One region of the Shewanella sp. Shew256 genome, then DNA from elsewhere that is predicted to be linked to it. Evidence: predicted binding sites of a transcription regulator. Region 1 holds the regulator's gene; each other region holds the start of a gene.
What was found. Region 1 encodes LexA, which represses DNA repair genes until DNA is damaged. Its sites were predicted from a motif close to TACTGTATNNNNATACAGTA; they were not measured.
Positions count from the first base shown of each region.

Region 2: B5P39_RS11580 (YebG family protein) is a predicted target of LexA. The motif match lies at 1,564-1,583, and genes of this name have one in related genera.
Region 3: recN (DNA repair protein RecN) is a predicted target of LexA. The motif match lies at 1,782-1,801, and genes of this name have one in related genera.
Region 4: recA (recombinase RecA) is a predicted target of LexA. The motif match lies at 1,430-1,449, and genes of this name have one in related genera.

Region 1 covers NZ_NAJR01000011.1:94,384-97,576, reverse strand. Annotated here, with positions in the region: gene coxB (cytochrome c oxidase subunit II) at 1-295, opposite strand, end outside; gene B5P39_RS17965 (cell division inhibitor SulA) at 702-1,214, opposite strand; gene lexA (transcriptional repressor LexA) at 1,211-1,831, opposite strand; gene plsB (glycerol-3-phosphate 1-O-acyltransferase PlsB) at 1,993-3,193, shown strand, end outside.
Region 2 covers NZ_NAJR01000005.1:234,427-237,619, reverse strand. Annotated here, with positions in the region: gene proQ (RNA chaperone ProQ) at 1-500, opposite strand, end outside; gene B5P39_RS11585 (GAF domain-containing protein) at 779-1,237, opposite strand; gene B5P39_RS11580 (YebG family protein) at 1,253-1,552, opposite strand; gene B5P39_RS11575 (paraquat-inducible protein A) at 1,759-2,394, shown strand; gene B5P39_RS11570 (paraquat-inducible protein A) at 2,396-3,013, shown strand; gene B5P39_RS11565 (MlaD family protein) at 3,000-3,193, shown strand, end outside.
Region 3 covers NZ_NAJR01000003.1:55,790-58,982, reverse strand. Annotated here, with positions in the region: gene recN (DNA repair protein RecN) at 71-1,729, opposite strand; gene B5P39_RS05960 (AEC family transporter) at 1,859-2,821, opposite strand; gene lldR (LysR family transcriptional regulator LldR) at 3,098-3,193, shown strand, end outside.
Region 4 covers NZ_NAJR01000003.1:30,160-33,352, forward strand. Annotated here, with positions in the region: gene B5P39_RS05845 (regulatory protein RecX) at 1-230, opposite strand, end outside; gene recA (recombinase RecA) at 248-1,321, opposite strand; gene mutS (DNA mismatch repair protein MutS) at 1,703-3,193, shown strand, end outside.

The DNA.
Region 1 (3,193 bases):
CCATTAAGATCAGAATGACAAAAGGAATGATGGTCCACGCGATTTCGACTTTTGTACTCTCATGGAAGTGAGACGCGACCGCGCCCTTGGATTTCCTGTGGTTGATCATGGCATAAATCATCACGCCAAAAACCACTAAGCCTATCGCGCAGCAGATATACAGAATCGTCATGTGCAAGTGATAAACCTTGCCACTGATTTCTGTCACGCCGGGGGTCATGTTGAACCGCATGTCCGCGGCGGCCAACGGTGGGGCGAATAGCACCACGAGTAAACAATACAACCATTGCTTCACAAGACTTCTCCTCTGCCAATTGCGAATAGCAACTACAAAGAAGAGCAACACAGTAAGTCTCAACTCTATGCAAACTCTTCAGTTCCCAAAAAAGCTTCTCTGACTTCAACGTGCGTTGGCGGCTTACTTTTGATTAAGTATTGTTACTGCTGGTATTAGCCACACTGGCACATACTGCTGAATAAACCCATTATTCTCGATTTTTGTGGGCAAGAGATATTCGATAAATCGTCGATATTTTTTGCCTAAACGGGCGATATATTATGCTCGCCTGAATCAAACATACTTGCTGTTTAAAAATTGATCAAGATCACTTCTTTTTCTAATTGTCTGAAAAATTGCCAAAAAAAAGCCCCACATTCACAGGTGAGGCGGCTTTCAAGGCTAAATACGCAGTGCAAAAATTTTAATGAACAGAGCTAAAAAAACTACCTTGGGCAAAGTGAGCGGGTTGCTTGAGTGTCGCGTCCGTAGTCGAGTGATTTACAACACCTTCGAGCACGATTCCCATGGCGCGGGCACTCTTGGCCACAATTTGCAAACGACGATTGTCGCGGGCATCGAGTGAGTGGATCCAAGTAATTACTGCGCTGGAAGTGCCACTGGTTAAGGCTTTTTCCATTGCCCACAGGGTTTCGACTTCATCTTTCGCATGGACTAAGAGAACGCGGTCCATACGCACGCCAGCGCTAGCCAGTAACTGCTTGTAGCCAATACTAGGTGGGTTGATGAGCACGACCCAGCGGCCTTGTTGGCTCAGTTGTGCTAACTGCTTGCTAAGCTGCATCAGCTCTTGGCGCCCTTGGCTCTCGGTGGGCATAGTGATGATAGGCGTATGCTGCCAGTCAGTATCGGTTTCGCGTACCGCATCGAGCCATAAACCGGGGTGACGCGGGGCATTACCTAGTAGTTTGTTCATAGCCAATCTCCATTGCGGATCACCCCTACGGCGAGCCCTTCTATTGTTAGACTTTGGAAACTTAAATCGACTTTAATTGGGGAGTAATCTTCATTCTCTGCATGTAGATAAACTAGATTCCCTTTCTTTTCAAAGCGTTTAACTGTTACATCATCGTCAACGCGAGCAACAACTACTTGGCCATTGCGCGCTTGCTGTACTTTATGAACGGCGAGCAGATCCCCCTCGAGGATACCGATGTTCTTCATACTGTCGCCTCTGACGCGCAGTAAGAAATCGGCGGCAGGGTGGAACATGCTAGGGTCGACTTGGTAATACTGTTCGACATGCTCTTGGGCGAGTATAGGTTCGCCCGCAGCCACTTGACCAATCAGTGGCAAGCCTGATTCGCTGTTATCTTCTTCCTCAACAGGGAGACGGATCCCGCGGGAAGTGCCAGGCATGATCTCGATGCAGCCTTTTTTCGCCAATGCTTTAAGGTGTTCCTCGGCGGCATTTGCACTTTTAAAACCCAAACGGGTGGCGATTTCGGCCCGGGTGGGTGGCATGCCAGTCTCGGCAATATTACGTTTAATCAGCTCTAAAATTTCGGCTTGGCGTGGCGTCAACGGTCTCATGTTCTTTCCTGTTTTTCTATACAGTTACTGTTAGTATATACAGTATTATTCGTAGTGCAAGTATTAACCACTTTTTAACGCGATTGGAGAGTATTAGCGAATGTTCCCTAGAATCTGGTATTCTATGGGGCTAATGAACGTACTTACATTGCATAAGAATAATGCCTAAACAAGACTCTCTTTGGTTGAAATCATTACGCTGGATCCAAAAACACTTAGTGCACACTATTGTTGTGCCGCAGGATCCCTTTGCCGATCTGAATCTGGACGCCTCCAGACCGCTTGCTTATGTAATGAAAACAGAATCCCTGAGTGATATTGCTGCGTTAAGCGAAATCACCACTAAGCTGGGTTTGCCAAGCCCCTACGAGCCGCTCGTGGTAAATGGCGTTGTCGCGCCCCGCGTCGTCTGTCTCGAAGGGCGTAAGCCTTTGTTTGGCGAACGTGCCAGCAATGAGCCGTTCCTCGAATGTTTTATGCGTTTGTTGGCTGTCCATAAGGAAAAGCCTGAGTTAGATATTCAGCTGGTGCCTGTGAGCCTGTATTGGGGCCGTACTCCGGGTAAAGAAGACGATACCATGAAGGCGGCTGTGCTTGAGCGCGAGAACCCAACTTGGTTACGTAAGTGCTTGATGATCCTATTTTTAGGCCGTCACAACTTTGTTCAGTTTTCTAATGCGGTATCGCTGCGTTACATGGCCGACGAACACGGCACCGATATGGGGATTGCCCATAAACTGGCGCGGGTGGCTAGGGTGCATTTCCGCCGTCAACGCAAGGTGATGACAGGGCCAGTGCTGCCTAATCGTCAGGCAATGTTCCACTCCCTGCTGAAATCCGAATCCTTACGCAAGGCGATTCAAGAAGAAGCGGCGAGTAAGAAGATTTCCGAAACCCAAGCTCGTGAAACAGCAATTGAATATCTTGATGAAATTGCAGCGAATTATTCCGACAGCCTAGTGCGTATTGCCGAGCGTTTCTTAACTTGGTTATGGAACAAGCTCTACAGCGGTATCAATATCAAAGGTGCCGAGCAAATCCGCCAGCTTCACCATGATGGTCACGAGATTGTGTATGTACCTTGCCATCGCAGCCATATGGATTACCTGCTGTTATCCTACATTTTGTATTACCAAGGCATGGTGCCACCGCATATTGCGGCGGGGATTAACCTAAACTTCTGGCCTGCGGGGCCGCTGTTCCGCCGTGGCGGGGCTTTCTTTATTCGCCGTAGTTTTAACGGTAATAAACTCTATACTGCCGTGTTCCGTGAATACCTCGATCAGCTGTTTGCTAAGGGATATTCGGTGGAGTATTTCTCTGAGGGTGGCCGCTCTCGCACTGGTCGTCTATTGGCGCCGA
Region 2 (3,193 bases), on a different contig from region 1:
AGATCGGTCAATTGCGCTTGCACTAAGTTAACCGCAGGCTCAGCCTTAGGGGCTGCTTTTGCTGGGCGCTCAGTCTTACGTGCAGGTACAGCCACTTTCTTAGGGGCTTTCTTCGCAGGCGCTTTGCCAGCAGGTGCCGCTTTAGGTGCTTGAGCAGCACGCTTAGCTTTGGCTTTATCTTGGCTTTCTTTCAACATAGCTTGAGCATGATCGATATGCTCTTGCTCTAACTCACCGCATGGTTGACCGTCGAGGTCTACACGCTGTGCACCGGCTTTTACCGATTTCAGGTAGCGCCAGCTGCTGGTGTAGCGTCTTAAGGCAACTCGCAGTTGAGTTTTACTGACTTTAGAATCATCAGCCAACCTTTCAGCCAAATCTTGAAACAATCCGATTTTTAATGGCTTAGTTTCACCTTCAGCAATAAAGCACAAAGGAAATGTTTCATACAAATACGCCAAAATTGCGTTGGTGTCGGTCAACTTATCTGTTGATTCCATCATTACTTCCACAGTTAAAAAGGGACATCGAATCCGAGGTGATAAAAATCAGCTTCTTACGAGTCGTTTATCTTGGTTAAGCCCACATATGAGCCAAAGTACAAATTAGCATTCTCGCCGAGTTAACTAAAGTTAAAAAATATAAGTTAACAATTTTTCACGGCTGAACCTATCAGGCTTATTTCAGCTGTGCTCAAAATAAGCCTTATCAGTGCATGCGCTATTATAAGGCGCACGCCACCGATTGCGACTATGAATTATGCGTTATTGTACGCAAATTAAGCAAATAGGCAGTTTTCGAAGCTTTTTACCAATAATTCCAAGCCCTTTTGGTCTTCTTCATCGAAGCGGTCAAAAATAGGGCTATCGATATCCAGCACGGCCACGACCTTACCATCGGCGCGGACTGGGATAACAATTTCAGAATTACTGGCCGAATCGCAGGCAATGTGACCATCAAATTGATGCACATCGGCGACACGCTGCGTCTGATTGGTTTGCGCGGAGGTACCACACACGCCCTTACCCATAGGAATACGGGTACAGGCCACTTTACCTTGGAAAGGACCCAACACCAGTTGGTCACCACGCATCACGTAAAAACCCACCCAGTTGAGTTCGGTCAGGTTATCGTTCAGCAAGGCAGAAAAGTTAGCCATGGCAGCCACTAAATCATCCTCGCCCTCGAGTAAGGCCAGCGCTTGACGATTCAGTGACTCATAAAATTGCGGTTTCATAGACTTCCTAAAAAATTATTCGGCAGCGTCGTCCTTCTTAGGCGCTTTCTTCGCTGCATTTTGTTTTGATGGCGTACTATTAACTTGAACTACGCCTTTAAGCAAGTTTGTCAGCTCATCTTTATTGTTAGCAAAATAGAATGCGAGCTGTTCGCTCACGGTTTCATCAATTCCGAGCTGCGCTTTTTGAATAAATGGAATGAGGTTGTCGGCGATGTCGAGCATCTTATCGTAGGCATCAGCCTCCTTTTTCGATATGAATGTCATCTTCTCCACCCCTTCTCTTACCACGACAAACTGTGTAATAACTGCCATGACTGCCCTCGCACTGTTTTTATATACAGTAATCAGGATGACATAAAGTGAACTAGTGATGCAAGTGTTCTGATTATTCTGATATTATGAGACCGCTTTTCGTTGTCGAGATGGGTCAAGCTGTTTGATGTCTCATTGGATAATCTGCTCGTTTACGGATTATTTGCGCAATCTCAATGGCTTTGGGGCTAATTTAATATTTTTATATGCATGAAAATACAGCAGAAAACTCTGTAATCCTCTGTCGTTCCTGCGACTTGGCCATTCGAAAGCGCGCCCTACCTACGGGTGTTAGGGCGTTATGCCCGCGCTGCAGCACCGCACTTTATGACACTCCATACTGCTCAGTAAACGGCATGCTGGCGCTGTGCATTACCGCGCTGGTGTTCTATTTCCCCGCCAATTTTTTCCCGGTGCTTGAAATCCACTTTTTGGGCAGTATTCGCACCACCACAGTGTTTCAGGGCGCCTTTGCGGTGTTCGACCAAGGTTATTGGGTCGTTGGGCTAGCCGTGCTCGCCGCCGCCGTGATTGGTCCGGGTTTGTTGATCTTATCGATCCTCAGCCAGATTTTGATTGTCAAATGGGGACTTGGCAGCCCCTTTTGGCGCCGCAGTCTAAAGCAATTGTTAAAACTGCAAGGGCTATTATCCCAGCTGACTATGCTGGAGATTTATGTGATTAGCTTTCTGGTTTCTTCATTTCAATTGTCTGATTTTTCTGATATTTACTTTGGAATGGGCACCTTTTGCTTCACCATGCTTTTTTTAGTCACTCTGTTCCTGCAGCGTGAATACGATATTGAGCATATGTGGAGTCTTCTCATGCAGGAGCGACACTAAGATGCAGCAACAGGGAAAAGACTTAGGCCTGTGCCTGTGCCGAGTGTGCAGGCAGCTCAATAACAGTGAGAATAGTCACTGCAGCCGCTGCGAGGCCGAACTCCATGTCCGTGATCACAGCAGCTTACAAAAAAGTTGGGCGCTGCTGATCACCGCCGCCATTTTGTTGGTTCCCGCCAACCTCTACCCTATTACAATGCTCACCAATCAGGGGCAAGTGCGCCACGATACGATTTTTTCGGGGATTATCCATTTAGTGCATTCGGATATGTTGCCCATCGCCATTATTGTGTTTATTGCCAGTATTTTAGTGCCTTGGGTGAAAATTATCGGTTTGGCCACTTACCTCTGTGCCATCAGTTTTAATCTGCCAATTTCGAAAAAAAAACTCATGGTGGGATTTCATGTGATTGAGTGGATTGGCCGCTGGTCAATGCTCGATTTGTTTGTGATTTCCCTAACCGTTGCCCTCGTCAATATGGGGCAACTCCTCGATGCAAAGCCTGCACCTGCGGCCACGGCGTTTGCATTGGTGATTTTACTGACGCAACTTGCCGCAAAAGTTTTAGACACTCGTTTACTCTGGGATCGATTGGAACCTCAAGATGACACAAATTGAATCGCCAAAAGTTGTGAAGAAAAAACTCTTTTCGCCGATTTGGCTGCTCCCAATTGTGGCGCTCGCACTCGGCGCATGGCTGGGCATTAAGAGCATCAAAGAATCGGGCATTGAAATTCAGATCCACTTCCCCAGTGCCACGGGGATCGATGTGGGTAAAACCTTAGTAAAATATCAAGG
Region 3 (3,193 bases), on a different contig from region 1:
CAATAAAAATGAAGGCTCTCTCAGAACCTTCATTATGTGTACATCTTTATTTACAGGATTAAGCGAATGACTACTGTAATAACTCCCGTGCATTGGCTAAGGTGTTGGTGGTAATCGTATCGCCACCGAGTAATCTGGCGAGCTCTTGGATACGTTGTTCCCTATCTAAAGGCGTCATAGTGGTTTCAGTACTTCCCGCCTTGTTGAATTTATTCACAAACATATGTTGATGGCCATTACCAGCAACTTGCGGTAAATGGGTCACGCACAGCACTTGGGTCGATTCGCCAAGGCTACGTAGCATACGTCCAACCACAGCTGCTGTGGGACCTGAGATCCCAACATCCACCTCGTCGAAAATGAGTGTCGGAGTGGCAACCTTTTTCGCGGTAATGACTTGAATACCAAGGCCAATACGTGACAATTCGCCGCCTGAGGCAACCCTAGATATAGGTTGTAACGGCTGGCCTGGGTTGGTGGTGACCATAAACTCTATATTATCGCTGCCATTCATCGACATGATTTCTGGGTTGAAATTCACTTCAATGGTGAACTTCCCCTTAGGCATATTGAGTTCGTGAATGGATTGAGTCACCAACTTATCCAACTCTTTCGCATAACGGGCGCGGCTCTGACTCAGCTTTTGCGCGTTAGTGAGGTAGGCCACTTTACTGGCCTCCACTTGGCGTTGGATATCTTCTAGCTTATTTTCATCATCATCGAGTGTGGTGAGTTCTGACTTGAGGGCGAGATGATGCTCGGCTAATTTGTCTGGGCTAACATGGTGCTTACGGGCCAGTTGCATGGCTTTAGAGAGCCTTTCCTCTAAATAGGCAAAATGCGCGGGGTCGAGTTCAAGTTTACTTAGGTAGTGCTGCAATTCGCCAGCGCTCTCTTGCACTTGAATTAGCGCTTCGTTCAGCATGGTGCTGACATTGGTTAATGCGGGATCATAGCTTTGCAAATTCTCTGCAAGGCCAACGGCTTTATTCAGTAGTGACTCGATATTGCTTTCTTCGCCATCGGTGAGCAAAAACAGGCTGGCTTGGCAGCTATCAACCAACTCGGTGCCGTTTGCTAGGCGTTTGTGTTCCTGTTCAATCTCTTCAAATTCACCGACCTTGAGATCAAACTCATCTAACTCTTCAACTTGATATTGCACCAGTTGTTTACGGGCGATACGTTCCTGCTGTGAGGCTTCTAATTGTTTGAGTTCGGCTTCAATTTGTTTACAGCGCTGATAGCTTGCCGCTACTGTGTCTATCAGTAGTCTGTGATTGGCGTAGCTATCGAGTAAGGTGAGCTGGTGTTCACTCTTTAACATTGCATGGTGGGCGTGCTGGCCATGGATCCCCACAAGCAATTGTCCCAGTAATTTCAGTTGAGTTAACGGCACAGGATTGCCATTGATATAGGCGCGTGACCGGCCATCACTGCCAATGGTTCGACGCAGAATACACTCATCATCGAGTTCGAGATCGTTATCTTCGAGCCAGCGTTTTGCCAGAGGCACATCCTCGAGTGAAAATCGGGCACTGACTTCGGTTTTGCTCGCGCCAGGGCGAACACTGCTGGCATCGGCACGGTTGCCTAGGCACAAACCTAGCGCGTCGATGGCAATGGATTTCCCCGCGCCAGTTTCACCAGTAATGCTGGTCATACCGGGGCGAAAGTCCAGTTCAAGGAAACGTACGATAGCGAAATTGTTGATGCTGAGTTGGCAAAGCATAGTGAGTTCCTGTCGAAAAACTTACCAAATCACTGTATTGATAAACAGTATATACTGAATTTATATACAGTAAAGTGACTTTGGGTGAATATTCGACATGTCGCTATATTGTAAAATCTAATTAGTTGTTTATGAATAGGTTTTAACGAGTTGCTCCAGAATGGGTAAGCTGAAAAAGGTCACTATAGTGCCAAAGAGTATCCCTTGAGCACTGCTGGAGGCTTGAGTGTTATAGCGTTGAGCCAACAGATAGACACTTGCCGCAGTGGGTAAGGCGCTGAGGATGACGCCCATAACGAGATAGTCGCCCGTGACACCCACGCCTTTTAACATGAAGTAAACCAAGGCGGGTTGCAGGATAAGTTTAAACAGGTTGATCAGGCTCAGTTCGATAAAGTTTGTCAGGCTAAAGACCTTGCTATCTTTTTGATAGCGCATAGCTTTAGCCAACACCATGCCGACGGCAAAGAGGGCACAGGGACTGGAGGTATTGCCTATCTGCTGGATCATCATTGCCAAGCCTGAGGGGAGAGTTATCCCTAATGCCGAGATGGCCACGCCAATAAAACAACCAATCACAATTGGGTTTTTCACCACGGCTAACAGCATGATCACTGCGGCGTGATGTTGCCGCTGTTTATTGGTGGCGAGTTCTAGCGAGACCAAGGCCACGGCAAACATGAGTACGGACAATAAACTGGCAATCGCAGCGGCAACTAAGGCGCTTTGTTGCTGGGGAAATAAGATGATAAGGAGTGGAATACCGATAAATGCGGTATTACCAAAAGTCGCATTTAAGGCGCGCACGGCGGCAATTGCATGTTGTTTAGGATTAACCAACAGAGAGATACCGATACAAATGAGGTAAATCACCAGCATGGCTGCGCTGTACCCGGCGATAAATCCCCACTGTAGGATCTCTTCAATGGGCTGCTGCGCCAGTGCTATCAACAGGATGGCAGGAAACGCAATATAGTAAACATATTGATTGAGTACTTGGTCTGTTTCTACTGGGAGAAAGCGCAGTTTTTGCACCAATGTGCCCAGTAGCATGATCCCGAAGACGGCAAACAGAGGGGTTAAAATGTTCATGACCCTCACTCATCCTTTTGTGTTACTTATCCCGCGAGATAGCCTTAGTGATGCTTGATTTCATTCAAGCCGCCAAGGTGAGGTCGGTTGGGATGTTATTTCAGCGAATTGACGATAATCGGCGCTAGCGCAGTAAATCTGTTAGCAAAATAGCATAGCATTCCCCCTAGAGGCTATTGCGCTATGGTCGTAGAAGTGAATAATTCTACGTTTAAAACACAATGAGTTAGTGCGCGTTATAGATGCAAGCACTCACATAAACGATTGGGATAGAAAATGGCTGATGATATAGGCGCCGAGCTGCAGTTAATTTATCTGTTTGTGCATTTAGTGAATGCGGGGAGTTTTTCCCAAGCGGCTAAAGAGCTCGAT
Region 4 (3,193 bases), on a different contig from region 1:
TTTGAAAGCCCTTTTTGAGCAATGGCTTGGCGAATACGTATAGGCCCATGGCCACGGGCAATATGGCTGCGAACAAGAAGCTCGGCATAACGCTTATCATTGATAAATCCTGATGCTTCACAATCATCGAGCACGGGATCGATATCAACGACCTCAAAGCCTTTTTCGAGCAGTTTGGAGCGGATTTCTTGGCGGGAATAGTCGCGGCGCGCTAACAGCGCGACCGCGATTTGACGGGCTGACTGGCTCAGAATACTTCGCCTGTTTCGAAATCAACATTGCCTTCGCTGTTTTCATCATCAGATGAAGATGAAGACATCGCACTTGGGTTACTCAGCAGTAACTCACGCAGTGTTTTATCGATTTCAGCGGCAATTGCTGGGTTTTCAGTCAGATATTTACCGGCATTTGCACGACCCTGACCAATCTTGTCACCCTTGTAGCTGTACCATGCACCGGCTTTTTCGATCAGTTTATGGGCCACACCTAAATCGACTAATTCACCGGTACGGTTGATACCTTGACCGTAAAGAATTTGGAACTCAGCTTGCTTAAATGGTGCAGCAACCTTGTTTTTAACCACTTTAACGCGCGTCTCGTTACCTACCACTTCATCGCCTTCTTTGATAGCACCAGTACGGCGAATATCGAGACGAACAGAAGCGTAGAACTTCAGCGCGTTACCGCCCGTTGTGGTTTCTGGGTTACCAAACATCACACCAATCTTCATACGAATTTGGTTGATGAAGATTAACAGTGTATTCGATTGCTTGAGGTTACCCGCGAGCTTACGCATCGCTTGGCTCATCATACGCGCCGCTAGGCCCATGTGTGAGTCACCAATTTCACCTTCAATTTCCGCTTTGGGTGTTAATGCCGCAACCGAGTCAACGATGATCACATCTACCGCGCCAGAACGAGTCAACGCATCACAGATCTCAAGGGCTTGTTCGCCGGTATCGGGTTGTGAACACAGTAAGTTATCGATATCTACGCCTAACTTTTTAGCATAAATAGGGTCTAGCGCGTGCTCGGCGTCGATAAAGGCACAGGTTTTACCTTCGCGCTGAGCAGCGGCAATCACTTCTAATGTCAGCGTCGTTTTACCTGATGATTCGGGACCATAGATCTCAACGATACGTCCCATTGGTAAACCGCCAGCCCCTAAGGCGACGTCAAGGGAAAGTGAACCAGTAGAAATAGTCTCAACATCCATAGAGCGGTCTTCGCCCAGCTTCATGATGGAGCCTTTACCAAATTGCTTTTCAATTTGGCTCAATACCGCAGCAAGTGCTTTCTCTTTGTTTGGATCGACCTTCATTCCTGTTCCCTCATCAAGACAGTATCAGTACTGTCAAAAGTGATATTCAATTTAATAAAGCGGGTAATACAAAAAGCGAGGCTCTTTGTCATAATCTGCTGACTAGTATACTGTACAATCATACAGTATCAAGACCTGTGAATGATTTATTTTTCAGTCAGAAAATTTTCCCGTTGAGACAAGCTTTTACCGACTCGTGCTGCAGATTTGTCAGGATATCAGTGAATATCCATGGTTTAAGGGTCAATTTTCAGAAAATTATTGCTAAGATTGGCGTCAATTTATTTTAGACAGTAATAGTACACATCCACTGATTTTTATCCCATTACTGTACGACTTATTTTCCCGCTTTGGGCCGGCATAACGGACGAAAACGATTTAATGAATCCTATAGATACCGATGATTTAGAAAAACATACCCCCATGATGCGTCAATATTTGACCATGAAAGCAGAGCATCACGACATGCTGCTGTTTTATCGTATGGGTGACTTCTATGAACTCTTCTATGATGACGCAAAACGAGCCTCAGAATTATTGGGCATTTCCCTTACGGCCCGTGGCAAAAGTGGTGGCGATCCTATCCCGATGGCGGGTATCCCTTACCATGCGGTTGAAGGCTATCTAGCCAAATTGGTTCAAATTGGTCAATCGGTCGCGATCTGTGAGCAGATTGGCGACCCTGCTACCTCAAAAGGCCCGGTTGAGCGAAAAGTGGTGCGCATTGTCACCCCAGGTACTTTGACCGACGAAGCGCTATTGCAGGAGAGACAAGACAATCTGTTAGCCGCGGTTTACCAAGGTAAAGTTGGTTTTGGCTACGCGACCCTCGATGTGTCTTCCGGCCGCTTCGTGATTGCCGAATTAGAAACGAAGGAGTCCCTCGAAGCCGAGCTGCAACGTACTAATCCGGTCGAAATTCTCTATAGCGAAGATTTTGGCGCGATGGAGTTATTGCATCATTTTAAAGGCAAGCGTCGCCGCCCCGAGTGGGAGTTTGATTACGATACCAGCATTAAACTGCTGCTGGCTCAATTTGGCACTAAGGATTTGCACGGCTTTGGGATTACCGATGCAAGGCTTTCGCTGCAAGCGGCTGGCTGCTTAATGCAATATGTGAAAGACACCCAGCGCACTGCCCTGCCCCATATCAATGCCATTACCCGTTTCAATCAAACCGATACGATTGTCTTGGATGCAGCAACGCGCCGTAATCTCGAGCTGACACAAAATTTGAGTGGTGGTCGAGATAACACCCTAGCAGCCGTGCTCGACAACACAGCCACTGCGATGGGCAGCCGGATGTTGCAACGCTGGATCCATCAGCCGCTAAGAGACCATGCGCAGATTTTTGCTCGCCAAACGGCCGTGAATGAATTACTCGAGAGCACGGCCCATGAATCATTGCATGAGCAACTTAAAGCCCTAGGCGATATCGAACGTATCATGGCAAGGCTTGCACTGCGTACCGCACGTCCAAGGGATTTTGCCCGTCTACGCCAAGCATTAAACCTATTGCCTCGGTTGCAGCAGTCACTCGCGCAGCTAAATGCGCCACATACGGTGAAACTAGGCCAACTCTTAGGTGAATTTCCCGAAGAGCAACAGCTGCTTGAGCGCGCCATTGTCGATAACCCGCCCATGCTTATCCGTGATGGCGGCGTGATCCGCGAAGGCTACAATGCCGAGTTAGATGAATGGCGTGGCTTAAGTGAAGGAGCCACAGATTATCTAGTTCAGCTCGAGGCACGTGAAAAAGAGCGTACCGGCATTGCCACACTGAAGGTTGGCTACAACCGAGTCCATGGCTACTATATCGAAGTCAGCCGCCTGCAATCACAGCAAGTGCCATTAAATTACCAGCGCCGTCAA